Regions from separate parts of the Oceanobacillus locisalsi genome, predicted to be linked through region 1. Evidence: predicted binding sites of a transcription regulator. Region 1 holds the regulator's gene; each other region holds the start of a gene.
What was found. Region 1 encodes Rex, which represses fermentation and respiration genes when NADH is low (regulators of the CRP and FNR family bind a similar motif). Its sites were predicted from a motif close to TTGTGAAATATTTCACAA; they were not measured.
Positions count from the first base shown of each region.

Region 2: ACFQ19_RS06515 (nitrate reductase subunit alpha) is a predicted target of Rex. The motif match lies at 1,236-1,253, and genes of this name have one in related genera.
Region 3: qoxA (cytochrome aa3 quinol oxidase subunit II) is a predicted target of Rex. The motif match lies at 1,931-1,948, and genes of this name have one in related genera.
Region 4: pflB (formate C-acetyltransferase) is a predicted target of Rex. The motif match lies at 1,173-1,190, and genes of this name have one in related genera.

Region 1 covers NZ_JBHTKK010000015.1:88,910-92,129, forward strand. The annotation lists gene groES (co-chaperone GroES) at 81-362, opposite strand; gene ACFQ19_RS12785 (CPBP family intramembrane glutamic endopeptidase) at 616-1,320, shown strand; gene ACFQ19_RS12790 (YdiK family protein) at 1,322-1,516, shown strand; gene ACFQ19_RS12795 (redox-sensing transcriptional repressor Rex) at 1,597-2,232, opposite strand; gene ACFQ19_RS12800 (ABC-F family ATP-binding cassette domain-containing protein) at 2,523-3,220, shown strand, end outside.
Region 2 covers NZ_JBHTKK010000005.1:82,862-86,081, reverse strand. The annotation lists gene ACFQ19_RS06520 (nitrate/nitrite transporter) at 1-823, opposite strand, end outside; gene ACFQ19_RS06515 (nitrate reductase subunit alpha) at 1,321-3,220, shown strand, end outside.
Region 3 covers NZ_JBHTKK010000014.1:50,921-54,140, reverse strand. The annotation lists gene qoxB (cytochrome aa3 quinol oxidase subunit I) at 1-623, opposite strand, end outside; gene qoxA (cytochrome aa3 quinol oxidase subunit II) at 784-1,662, opposite strand; gene ACFQ19_RS12150 (EAL-associated domain-containing protein) at 2,304-3,220, shown strand, end outside.
Region 4 covers NZ_JBHTKK010000016.1:43,118-46,337, forward strand. The annotation lists gene ACFQ19_RS13100 (DMT family transporter) at 10-927, opposite strand; gene pflB (formate C-acetyltransferase) at 1,213-3,220, shown strand, end outside.

The DNA of each region.
Region 1 (3,220 bases):
TTCAATTCCTCCTTCAAATTGATTCACGGTTTCATTTCATTGGTTGAATTTACTTGTAAAGATTCATCGTATATTTTGAATCAGTTAATAACTGCTAAAATATCATTTTCACGAAGAATTAAGTATTCCGTACCTGCATAATTCACTTCGGTACCAGCAAATTTAGAGAAAATAATGTGATCTCCTTCAGAAACTTCCAGGGTCACTCTTTCTCCATTTTCCACACGTCCAGCTCCTACTGCAATGACTTCACCTTCTTGCGGTTTTTCCTTTGCAGAGTCTGGAAGTACGATTCCGCTTGCGGTTGTTTCTTCTTGTTCAACAAGTTTGATAACAACACGATCTCCTAATGGTTTAATCATGTAGAATTGCCTCCTTAATCCCAAATCATTTTTTTATTTTTATTAGCACTCTGCACACCCGAGTGCTAACTCCAATTCTTATGATAATTAATTTTTGGAAAAAATGCAAGTAGGATGCTGTAATATTTTTTTAAAATAAGATATTGGGTTTTTTATTGCTTCATGCATGATTCTTTGTACTTCTGATTATAATTTTCAATAGCAGTTGTGTTAGAATATACTTTATGATGATTATACTAGAAGGAGCGTTTTTATGACCCGAAGATATATTTATGTCATACTTACATACATCATTATGCAATTCTCGGTTTTTCTTGCAGCCCCGCTGCTCGCATTTGTATTTAATACCGATCTTGCGCTGGCCAGTATTTATTGGTCTGTATTCAGTTTTGCTGCTGGTATTGTTATTGTGCTTTGGCTGTTAAAACCGGAAATGCAAACCCAGGCTCATCGTGATGCAGCAGGCCCCGGCGCAATTATCGGCTGGTCTGTTTTGGGTATTATTTTAGCCCTCCTTGCCCAAGGGCTGGCAGCCACGATTGAATTGGAAGTTTTCGGAATAGATCCTGGATCGGAAAATACACAAGGAATCATGAATATGGCCCGGGCTGTCCCGATCTTTGTTGTTCTTCCGGCTATTTTCGCCCCTATATTGGAGGAAATCATTTTCCGGCAGATTATTTTTGGATCCCTTTATAAAAAAATGAACTTTTTCTTCGCAGCCATTATTTCTGCTATTATATTCGCCGTGATTCATTGGGATTTCTTGCATCTATTGGTATATATGGCAATGGGATTTGTTTTTGCTTTCCTATACGTACAGACAAAACGGATTATTGTGCCTATTATTGTACATGCAGGCATGAACACACTTGTTGTCATAGCTCAGCTTTCATTGGATCCGGAAGAAATTCAACGGCAGATGGATCAATTACAACTTATATTCTTTGGAGGTTAACATGCATCGTCCCTATTTAATTAAAGCCATTTTTTATATTTTATTTGGTGCTTTATTCATTTATATTGGAGTTCTCAGCAAAGGAGAAACAATCTGGAATACGGTGACCATCCTGTTCGCCGCTATTGCAGCACTTACTTTCTTTGCCGGCTTCCGTATGTTGCGATACTACTTTAAAGTAAAGAATAAAAAATAAGAAAAAACTAGCTCTCATTCCGCTTTCTTTTTTAGAAAAGCTTTTTTGGGAGCTAGTTTTTTTATCAATAAATAAACCGTTTATTCTGCTTCTAAAGGATAATGCTTTAAAAAGTATACAAGTGATTGCAATTCCACTGTTAAATCAATATGATGCACACGGATATTGCTTGGAACGGTAATACGCGCCGGGGTGAAATTCAGGATGCCTTTAATTCCTAAATCAACCAATCTGTTTGCAGCAGTATCCGCTTCTTCTGCAGGGATTGTTAAAATGGCAACTTCAGTTCCCTCTATTTTATCTTCTAATTCATCTACATGGTAAATAGGCACACCGCCAGCTTCTTTGCCGGCTTTCGATTCATCTGCATCAAAAGCCATAGTAATACGGATATTGTTATTTTTTAAGAAATTATAATGTAAAAATGCAGTTCCGAGATTTCCAACCCCAATTAAAGCAACATTCGTGATTTCATGCTGATCCAACGTGCTTTTAAAAAACCCTAATAAATATTCAACATTGTATCCATATCCTTTTTTCCCAAGGGCTCCAAAATAGGAGAAATCTCTGCGGATGGTGGCAGAATCCACTTTCACAGCTTCACTCAACTCTTTGGAAGAGACACGCATCTTCCCTTGTTGATATAGATTATTGAGAAATCGGTAGTATAAAGGCAACCGTTTTGCTGTTGCCTGCGGAATTTTATTTTGTTCCATTTGAAACGGCCTCTCTTCAGATTCTAAGTATAGGAAAATGTATCATTGAACCCTTTTCATTTTCATATTCACGTTTAATTAATCACATACTCTTTACTATACAATTTTAACAGAAATACTGCCAACGTGGCGAACTTTAGCTAATTTTATTGTCGCTTCTATTGCAATACGTTACACTTATATAAGGTATGATTTCCTTGAACAGGATGAGTGAATAAGAAAGCCGGTAAGCAGATAATGCTGCAGCCTGCTGGCTCAGGCTTTTTTCTAACTTAGAAAGGATGGCAATGATGATTTTAATGCAATTAAATGGAATCTCGAAATCTTTTGGAGCAGAAGAGATTCTTTCTAATATAAAAATGGAAATTAAAGAAAATGAACGAATTGCAATTGTCGGCCGGAATGGATCCGGTAAGTCAACATTACTTAAAATAATGGCAGGTGAAATGCCTTTCGATGATGGTGAAATATTCAAACCGAAAGATTTAACATTCGGGTATCTCTCCCAACATATGATGTTAGAGTCTGGAAAAACCATTTGGAAAGAGATGTTGGATGTATTTTCCCCGCTTATATCGATGGAAAATAAATTGCGGGAAATGGAAGCACAGATGGCGGATTCTTCTGGTATGGACGACGCAGCTTACCAACAGCTGCTCGAGAAATATGATAAGCTGCAAAATGATTACGAAACAAGCGGCGGATATACGTATCAAGCAGAAATAAAATCTGTACTCACTGGACTATCCTTTGGGGATTTTGACTTCGATACGTTAATTACCGATTTAAGCGGCGGGCAAAAAACAAGACTGGCTCTTGGAAAGCTCCTGTTGCAAAAACCGCAATTGCTGATTCTTGATGAGCCGACCAACCATCTGGATATTGATACCCTTACCTGGCTGGAAGGTTATTTAGTCAATTATCCGGGCTCCATCGTTATCGTTTCCCATGACCGTTACTTTTTAGACAAAACGGTATCGATTGTCTA
Region 2 (3,220 bases), on a different contig from region 1:
TAAATACAAACATTAAGATGATAAAGGCATTGAATTTATCCGCCAATAAACCGCCAATTGGTCTTAATCCTGTCGCAAGCACAATAAAGATAGCTGTTCGAATGCCGGAATCTACCGGTTCTAATCCAAAGTTATCTACTAAAAAACTTGGGAGGAACATGGTAAACGCAACAAAAGCTCCGAATGTAATGAAATAGAATAAGCTTAAAAACCATAAGGTAGTATTTTTATAGACGCCTTTGATTTGTTCTGCCATCGATTTCTTCGCTTTTTCTTCTTTACGGTCACCCAAGATAAATACAAATGCGGCAAATAAAAGTAAGATAATCAGGAAGATGCGTATCGTTCCTTGCCATCCAATTGCTTGTGCGATAACTGGAGCACCAAAGGTTGTAATAGCTGTACCAGCGTTACCAACACCGTAGACACCATTAATAAATCCGTGTTTTTCTTTCGGATAATATTTCGGAAGCGATGTAACACCGATAGAGAATACGGCTCCGCCTAACCCCAAAAGGAACCCGCCGATGACTAAATCCATAAAAGAGTCTGCAATGCTCAAGTAGAAAACAGGAAATAGTAAAATCAGAAAGCTGATCAGAAAAATCATTCTTGCGCCAAAGCGGTCTGCATAAAAACCGATTGGAATACGCAGCAACGATCCTAAAATAACAGGAATCGCTGTAACGATAGACGCTTGCCCGCCTGTTAATGGAATATCCATTGTAATGTATGGCATGAGGGATGAAATCAATACCCACACCATAAAGCCGATCACGAGATTTGAAGTTTGTAAGGTTAATTGTAATCCAGGTTTTTTCATGTTTGATCTCCTTCCAATATGAAGTCATTCTTTCGCTTACACGGTAACAAGTGTAAGAAAGCAATCATTGTAAGAACGTTCGACGAAGCTTTTTTTGCATCATTTAGGAACGTCGAATCCAGCATCCCCTTTTTCTGATGAAAGAGGCGGTGCTTATGTTCTTCATAAAGTGTGCGTTGGTTTATTGATGCGATTACGATGAAAATTTTAATCTTTCTTTAACCTATACGTAGTGAAATAAATCACATAATTTGTGTCATCTTTTTGAAAACAAGCGTTGGTTAAGAGAGGAATCACATCATGCAGGTTTGTTTTTAAATCTTAAGATTTTTTTCCATTAACCGTACCAGTATTTTTTCAATTTCTAATAACAAACCATCTAAATTTGACTAAATTTTGACTTCTGCCGTCCGTGTGATTTTTTTCACAACGAGGTGATATGAGAAATGATTTAATAGGCACCAGATTGATTAGCAATTCCATTAGGAGGGATTTAGATGGCGAAGAAACCATCTCCACTTTGGCAAAGATTGAATTACTTAAAGCCAAAGGAGAAATATTCCAATAATCATAGCCAATTACAAGAAGGAAATCGTGATTGGGAAAATGTTTATAGAAAAAGATGGCAGCATGATAAGGTTATTCGTTCTACCCATGGTGTCAACTGCACTGGATCTTGCAGCTGGAACATCTATGTTAAAGACGGCATTGTAACTTGGGAAGGGCAGGCGCTGGACTATCCGACTACGGGTCCGGATATGCCGGAATTTGAACCGCGTGGTTGTCCCAGAGGCGCAAGTTTCTCCTGGTATCTATACAGCCCTTTACGTGTGAAATACCCTTACGTCAGAAAAAGGTTGCTTGATTTATGGAGAGAAGCATTACAAACACATGATAATCCATTAGAAGCTTGGAAAAGTATTGTAGAAGATAAAGAAAAGTCAACGTCTTATAAACAAGCAAGAGGGAAAGGCGGACTGGCTCGTGCAGACTGGGAAGAGGTAACGAAACTGGTTGCTGCATCCTGTTTGTATACTGCGATGAAATATGGTCCGGATCGAAATGTTGGATTTTCTCCTATTCCTGCCATGTCCATGGTCAGTTATGCATCAGGCAGCCGCTTTATGCACCTTCTTGGCGGTCAGATGTTGAGTTTTTATGACTGGTATGCAGACTTACCGCCAGCATCTCCGCAGATTTGGGGGGATCAGACGGACGTACCAGAAAGTTCGGACTGGTTTAATTCGAGCTACATTATTACCTGGGGTTCGAATGTTCCGTTAACACGTACGCCAGACGCACACTTTTTAGTCGAAGCTAGATATAAGGGGACAAAGGTGATTTCCATCAGTCCAGACTATGCAGAGTCTACGAAGTTTTCGGATGACTGGTTATCTGTCAAACAAGGGACAGACGGTGCCGTGGCTATGGCGATGGGACATGTTATTTTGAATGAGTTTTATGCTCAAAACATGACACCCTATTTTGAAGACTATGCGAAACAATATACTGATTTTCCGTTTTCTGTCCGTTTGAAAAAGGAAAATGGAAAGTTTACAGCGGATCGCTTTTTACATGCGAAAGATCTTGGAATGGAACTGGAGAATAATGAATGGAAACCGGCGATGTATAACAACCGTACGGGTGATTTCTCTATTCCGCATGGCACGATGGGATCGCGCTGGGATGAGCAAGGTAAATGGAATTTAAAATTATTTGATGAAAGAACAAATGAAAAAATTGAGCCGGTATTAAGTTTTCTCGGCAAGGAAGATGACGTTGTGACGGTGGATATGCCGTACTTTGACGCAGAGACCAAGAAGGTGCTCTCTCGTACAGTACCTGTGAAGCAAATCGAAATAGACGGCGAGACAGAATATATCGCAACGGTTTATGATTTAATGCTTGCTAACTATGGCATTGATCGCGGACTGGGCGGAGAAGTTGCTGCGTCTTATGATGATATTGCGCCGTTTTCACCTGCTTGGCAAGAACAGATTACCGGTGTTGACCGTAACTTAGTAATTAAAGTTGCCCGTGAGTTTGCTCAAAATGCGATTGATACCAACGGCCGTTCCATGATCATTATGGGAGCGGGAATCAATCATTGGTACCATTCCGATACGATTTACAGAGCGGTTGTCAATCTCGTTCTTATGGTTGGCGCGCAGGGAGTCAATGGTGGCGGCTGGGCTCACTATGTCGGCCAGGAAAAATTACGTCCAGTAGAGGGATGGACGACGATGCAGTCAGGAAAAGACTGGGGCGGTCCGGCAAGATTGCAAAATGGTACTTCATTCTTCTATTTTGCAACGGATCAATGGCGTTATGAAGAGACGTCGATCAATGAATTGGCGAGTCCAACGGTGGATAAAGCAAGATATGATCATCCGGCGG
Region 3 (3,220 bases), on a different contig from region 1:
GTAGCAATAAAGTTAACCCCTGTCATAAGTGTTCCAATACCTGAAATTTGCAGTGCCCAGTTATAGTAGTTAACTCCGACATGTTCACTGAACTCAGGTCCTGCCAGTGGATAATAGTTCGTCCAACCGGCATCTGGAGATCCTCCGACCACGAAGGACAGGTTGAACAGCATTGCTCCGGCAAAATATAACCAGAAGCTGAGCGCATTCAAACGAGGGAATGCCACATCTCTCGCTCCGATTTGCAGCGGAACAACAAAGTTCATCATACCAATAATAAAGGCCATTGCCATGAAGAAAATCATCACAACACCATGTGTGGTAAAGATTTCGTTATAATGTTGCGCGTCTAAGAATGAATTGTCAGGAACGGCCGTTTGCAGGCGCATCATAACGGCGTCCGCGCCACCTCTGAAAAGCATCAGCAATGCAGAAATAATGTACATCATACCGATACGTTTATGGTCAACAGTTGTTAACCACTCATTCCATAGATAACCCCATTTTTTGAAATAGGTAAGACCTGCAACAATTGCAATACTGACAAGTGTAATTGCCACAAGAGATGCATAAAGCATTGGGTCATCACTGGGTGGAATAGAAAATCTATCTAAAAAATCCATTTGTATTCGAAACTCCTTTCTAGAGCTTAGATATTTGAAACACCTTAAGAAAAAGCTTTATCTGCTAATTCCTTAGCAAATTTGCTTTTTCATTATCGGAGGCAGCTTTCATCATGAATCATTCAATCATGATGAAAGCTCCTTCGTTATATTCAGATCCTTAGTGGTCATGACCGCCGTGACCGCCGCCATCACCGTGATCGTGAGGACTGTTTTCTCCTTCAGGTGCAGGGTTAAATTCTTGGTGCGTACCAGTATAAGTCTGTTGACCTAAATGTCCAGGCTCTATTAATTCTTCAAATGTTTCTTCCGTTAACGGGTCAGCAGTATTGTGAACATCTTCTACCCATGAATCAAATTCATTTGGAGGGACAGCTGTTACTAAGAATTCATTTTCTGCAAAACCTTCTCCGTTAAAGTTAGAGTTTCTTCCAACGTATTCTCCTGGCTCTTCTGCGACTACATTTAAATAGTTTGTCATATCAGCCATAGCGTATTTCTGTCCTGCCAGCTGCGGCACCCAGAAACTTGAAATGGTACTGTGTGAATATAAGCGTAACTCTATATTCTGATCCGTAGGGATGTAAGCATAGTTTACTGTTTCAATATCCTGTTCCGGATAACTGAAATGCCACTTCCAATTGGAAGACGATGCATAAATAACAAGAGGTTCATCTTCTTCATATCCTTCTGGTGCGCTTTCCACCGTATAAATAGACATGGCAGAAACGACGGATAAGAAAGCAACAATGAGAATTGGAACGGTAACAATGATTCCTTCCACATATTTATTTCCTTCAATATGGGGCGGTTCATAGTCAGGATCTTGTTTTGATGCTCGGTATTTAAATAAAATAATGACAAGCATTACTAAAACAGTAATTACAATGAAAGACATTGTAATGATCGATATCCAAATCACTGATGCAGTTGTATCTGCTTGAGGACCTTTTGGATCAAGTACAAGTAATGGTTCGCAGCCTGCAAGAAATGCGGTAATAGCTGCTAAAAATGCTAGGTAGGTCCACTTTAATTTCATGTTGATACCCCTTCCTTTAATGTTGAATTTCGTTTGATAACTTTTAGAGGATATTCAAAAAGATACTAAACGATAAACGGCGAAATAATGACCTTTTGCCAGGGCCGCCTGCATTGCGATTATTCATCCCGTCAAAAACATTTAACAACTTTTTGAACATCTCTATGTATAAGAGGTTGTCCAAATTTTGAATGAACACACACAATTAATTAAGTATTGCTATATGGCAGGAATAATGTTAATACGCATATGGCTAAATTACAAGAGATTGAAAAACACTTCACAAAATGTTCATGAAAACTTCTACATATTTTTGAAAAATGTCGAAATGTGCCAGAAAAGGCTTGACAATTATTTCAAATAGTAGTATTGGATAAAATTCAAATAATATGTTGCTGTTTTAAGTATCCTCTTTAAGTGCGTGTTCAAAAAGTCTGATAAATAGGACCAAGAAGTTCAAGGCGGCGCAGCTTTGAGGAACGGAGCGTATGCTTTTACATACGTGAGTACCGGAAAAGCAAGCCAACGCAGAAATTCGCCGTGTCATTTTTATTGGACTTTTTGAACATCCTCTTTAAGAAAATGTCATAGCATTAAGTACAAAATAGAATATGCTATAATGAACGGAAGGAGGAGTCTACATGGATCCATTAGATATTTTGATAGATTTAGAACAATTACTTCCTTATTATAAACCGATTATCCGTGCAGATAAGCAACTTGTGAGCGGTTATGAAGTAATTGCTTACTTTTTAGATGAGAATCAAAAGGAGCAGCGTTTAGACTGGCTCTTTGATGATCCTTCTATTCCGGATGAATTTCGGCTGGAAGTAAATCATTATATTCATCAAAAAGCAATAAAAAAGAAATTGCAGGATAATTTTACAGGGAATCTGACTTTATATTATGACGCAGCATTGTTTGTCCGAGATAATGGAGAAACATTTATTCATTTATTACATGATTTTCAGGAAAAAGGATTGGATTTAAATACCATTATTCTTGAAATCAAAGATACCTGCCTTCCGGAGAATACGAATCAATTTATTCATATTATTAAATACTTAAAAACAATTGGCGTTCAAATCAGCATCGAATTGGCAAACCCTAGCGGCAGTCTGAATCAGCTGGCTATTCTGCATCCTTCTTTAATTAAGGTGGATACATCCTTTTTAAAAGATGATTTGCTGCCGCATTTGTACAAAGACGTTTACTTTGGCGTTTCCATGTTATCCAGGAAAATTGGCGCTTCGTTATTATTCAAAGGCATCCGGTCTTATAAACAATTGAATTTTGCCTGGCAGAGCGGCGGTGAGTATTACCAGGGAAGTTATCTGACGCATCCGCAGCAGGATTTTATAGAAGAAGATTTCTGTAAAAATGACTTAACAGAGTACTTTAGAGAATTTGTGACGTATGAACAGCAAAAAGCAAAAGCACAGTATGAATTATTGGATACCGTTTACGGGACAATTGACGGTTTCCTCTCCCGGACAAAACGAACACCGGATGATACATGGTTGCTACGGCTAGCGGAAGGATGCGAAAACTTTATCTT
Region 4 (3,220 bases), on a different contig from region 1:
CCCGTGCCTTTAGAAGAAATTTAATAGCGCAATACCGCTGACAATCATCACCACAGCAATGATTCTTCTGCGGTCGATTGGATATTTCGGCAAGTTAAACATGCCAAAGTGGTCGATGATGAGTCCCATAACAATCTGTCCCAAAATAGTAGACATCAGCGTCAGTGTCACGCCAAGATAAGGCATTAATATAATATTCGAAGCAATATATGCAGCTCCAAGAACGCCCCCGGCAAAATGCCGTGGTTTTAATGTAATGTCTCCGGAAGTACGGTTTATTTTGATTCCCCTATTCACAAGCATTGCCATGATAAATAACACGACAGTTCCTACAACGAATGATATGAAAGCAGCATAAATAAAAGAATCTACCTCATACCGTAAACTGCTGTTGATAGCTGTTTGCATAGGCGGCATCATACCTGTAGCTAATCCAACTAAAATCCAAAGTCGGGAATGGTCCTTTACAACTGCTGTCCTTTTCTTAGCATTCATATATATAATTCCGGCAATTAATAGGAGCACACCAACAATATGCATCACATGAAGCGGTTTAACATCTGCATCAAACCACCCGAATGTATCAATAAATATGCCGATAACCATTTGTCCTGTAACCGTTGCAATTACTGTTACAGCCGCACCAATTCTAGGCAATAAAATAATATTTCCTGTCAGAAAAATAACACCCAGCACCCCGCCGGCAAACCAAACATACGAGTAAGATTGTGATTCAAAAAACGTCAGCGTCAATTTACTGGGATCCATCATCAGATTAATCATAAATAAAATAATAGTGCCCGTTAAAAAGGAATAAAAAGATGTCGGTAAAACAGCTTTCGTAAATAATGTCAGTCGATTATTTACCGCAGTCTGCATTGGAACCATCATACCAGCTATCATTCCTACGATAATTAATATATACACCAAAGAAACCTTCTTTCTCCATCAAAATATTTATAAATGCGCTAACACAGATCAGACCGGCTGTGAACAGAATATTTTCTAAAAATAGCCAATGTAATTATTTTAAGCAAAGATATCACAGAAAACAATCATCATGTTTATTTTTCGCACAAAATTAAAAATTGAACATTTTTCGAACTTTCATGAATTGTGAAGTGTTTCACTTGTTATTTGTGTTGAAAACGGTATAATAAAAGTAGGAGTTATTGTGAATTATTTCACAATAACCGTAAGGAGGGGTTTATAATGAAAGTTGCAGAGGAAATGGGAAAAAAAGTTCCTTGGGACGGTTTTGTGGAGGGGAATTGGCAGCAAGAAATTAATGTTCGTGATTTTATCTTACAAAATTATCGTTTGTATGAAGGAAAAGAAGACTTTTTAGCGGGCCCGACCGAAGCAACAGAAAATCTGTGGAGTCAAGTGATGCAGTTAACCAAAGAAGAGCGAGAAAACGGCGGTGTCTTTGATGTCGATACCAAGATTGTTTCCACCATTACTTCTCATGGTGCTGGTTATTTGAATCCGGCATTGGAAAAGATTGTCGGTGTACAGACAGATGAACCTTTTAAACGTGCGTTAATGCCATTTGGCGGTATCCGCATGGCCGTGGCTGCTGCGGAATCGTACGGTTATCACATCGATGATGATGTGGTCCATACTTTTACGGAACACCGGAAAACGCATAACCAGGGCGTGTTTGATGCCTACACCCCAGAAATGTTAAAAGCACGGAAAGCAGGCATTATCACAGGTCTCCCTGACGCTTACGGACGCGGACGTATTATTGGGGATTACCGCCGTGTTGCCTTATATGGGGTGGACGATTTAATCCTGGCCAAGAAAAAAGATCTTTCCCTCATTGGTAATGGGACGATGACGGAGGACATTATCCGTGAACGCGAAGAAACCTCTGACCAAATTCGTTCCCTAAAAGATTTGAAAAAACTTGGAGAAATGTATGGGTTTGACCTTTCCAGACCGGCAAAAACAGCACAAGAAGCTTTCCAATGGCTCTATCTGGCCTATTTAGCAGCGATTAAAGAACAAAACGGTGCAGCCATGAGTCTAGGCAGAGTTTCTACATTCTTAGACATTTATATAGAGAGAGATATGCAAAACGGGGTCATAACAGAGAAAGAAGCGCAAGAACTTGTGGATCATTTTGTCATGAAGCTGCGTCTCGTAAAATTCGCCAGAACACCAGATTATAACGAATTGTTCAGCGGAGACCCGACTTGGGTGACAGAATCATTAGCAGGTATCGCAGAAGACGGACGTCCGCTTGTCACAAAGAGTTCTTACCGTTTTCTGCACACATTAGATAACTTAGGTCCGGCGCCAGAACCAAACTTAACTGTGCTGTGGTCTCAAAAGTTGCCGGAAAACTATAAAAAGTACTGTGCGAAAATGTCGATTCAATCCAGCTCCATCCAGTATGAAAATGACGACATCATGCGACCGATCTATGGAGATGACTATGGCATTGCCTGCTGTGTATCTGCCATGCGCATCGGAAAACAAATGCAGTTTTTCGGCGCACGCGCCAACCTGGCAAAAGCACTGTTGTATGCGATCAATGGCGGCGTCGATGAAAACCTGAAAATGCAGGTTGCTCCAAACTATGCACCCATCACATCGGAATATCTGGATTACGATGAAGTGATGGAGAAATACGATAATCTCCTGGATTGGTTATCCGGATTATACGTCAATGCATTAAATATTATCCATTATATGCATGATAAATACAGCTACGAACGTCTGGAAATGGCGTTACATGACCGTGACGTATTGCGCACTATGGCCTGCGGGGTGGCAGGATTATCTGTCATTGTCGATTCCTTAAGTGCCATTAAATATGCGAACGTCAAAACCATCCGTGATGAAGACGGCCTGGTTGTTGATTATGAAATCGAGGGCGAATACCCAAAATACGGCAATAACGATGATCGTGCTGATGAAATTGCGGTGCATCTTGTCAAAGACTTTATGAATAAGATTAAAAAACATCCGATGTATCGCGATGCAGTGCCGACACAGTCTATCCTGACGATTACTTCCAATGTCGTTTACGGAAAGAAAACAGGCAATACACCAGATGGAAGAAAAGCAGGAGAAGCCTTTGCTCCAGGGGCAAACCCATTGCACGGCCGCGATAAAAACGGCTCCCTGGCTTCTTTAATTTCCGTTGCCAAGCTGCCATATCAATACGCATTGGATGGCATTTCCAATACTTTCTCCATCGTACCGAAAG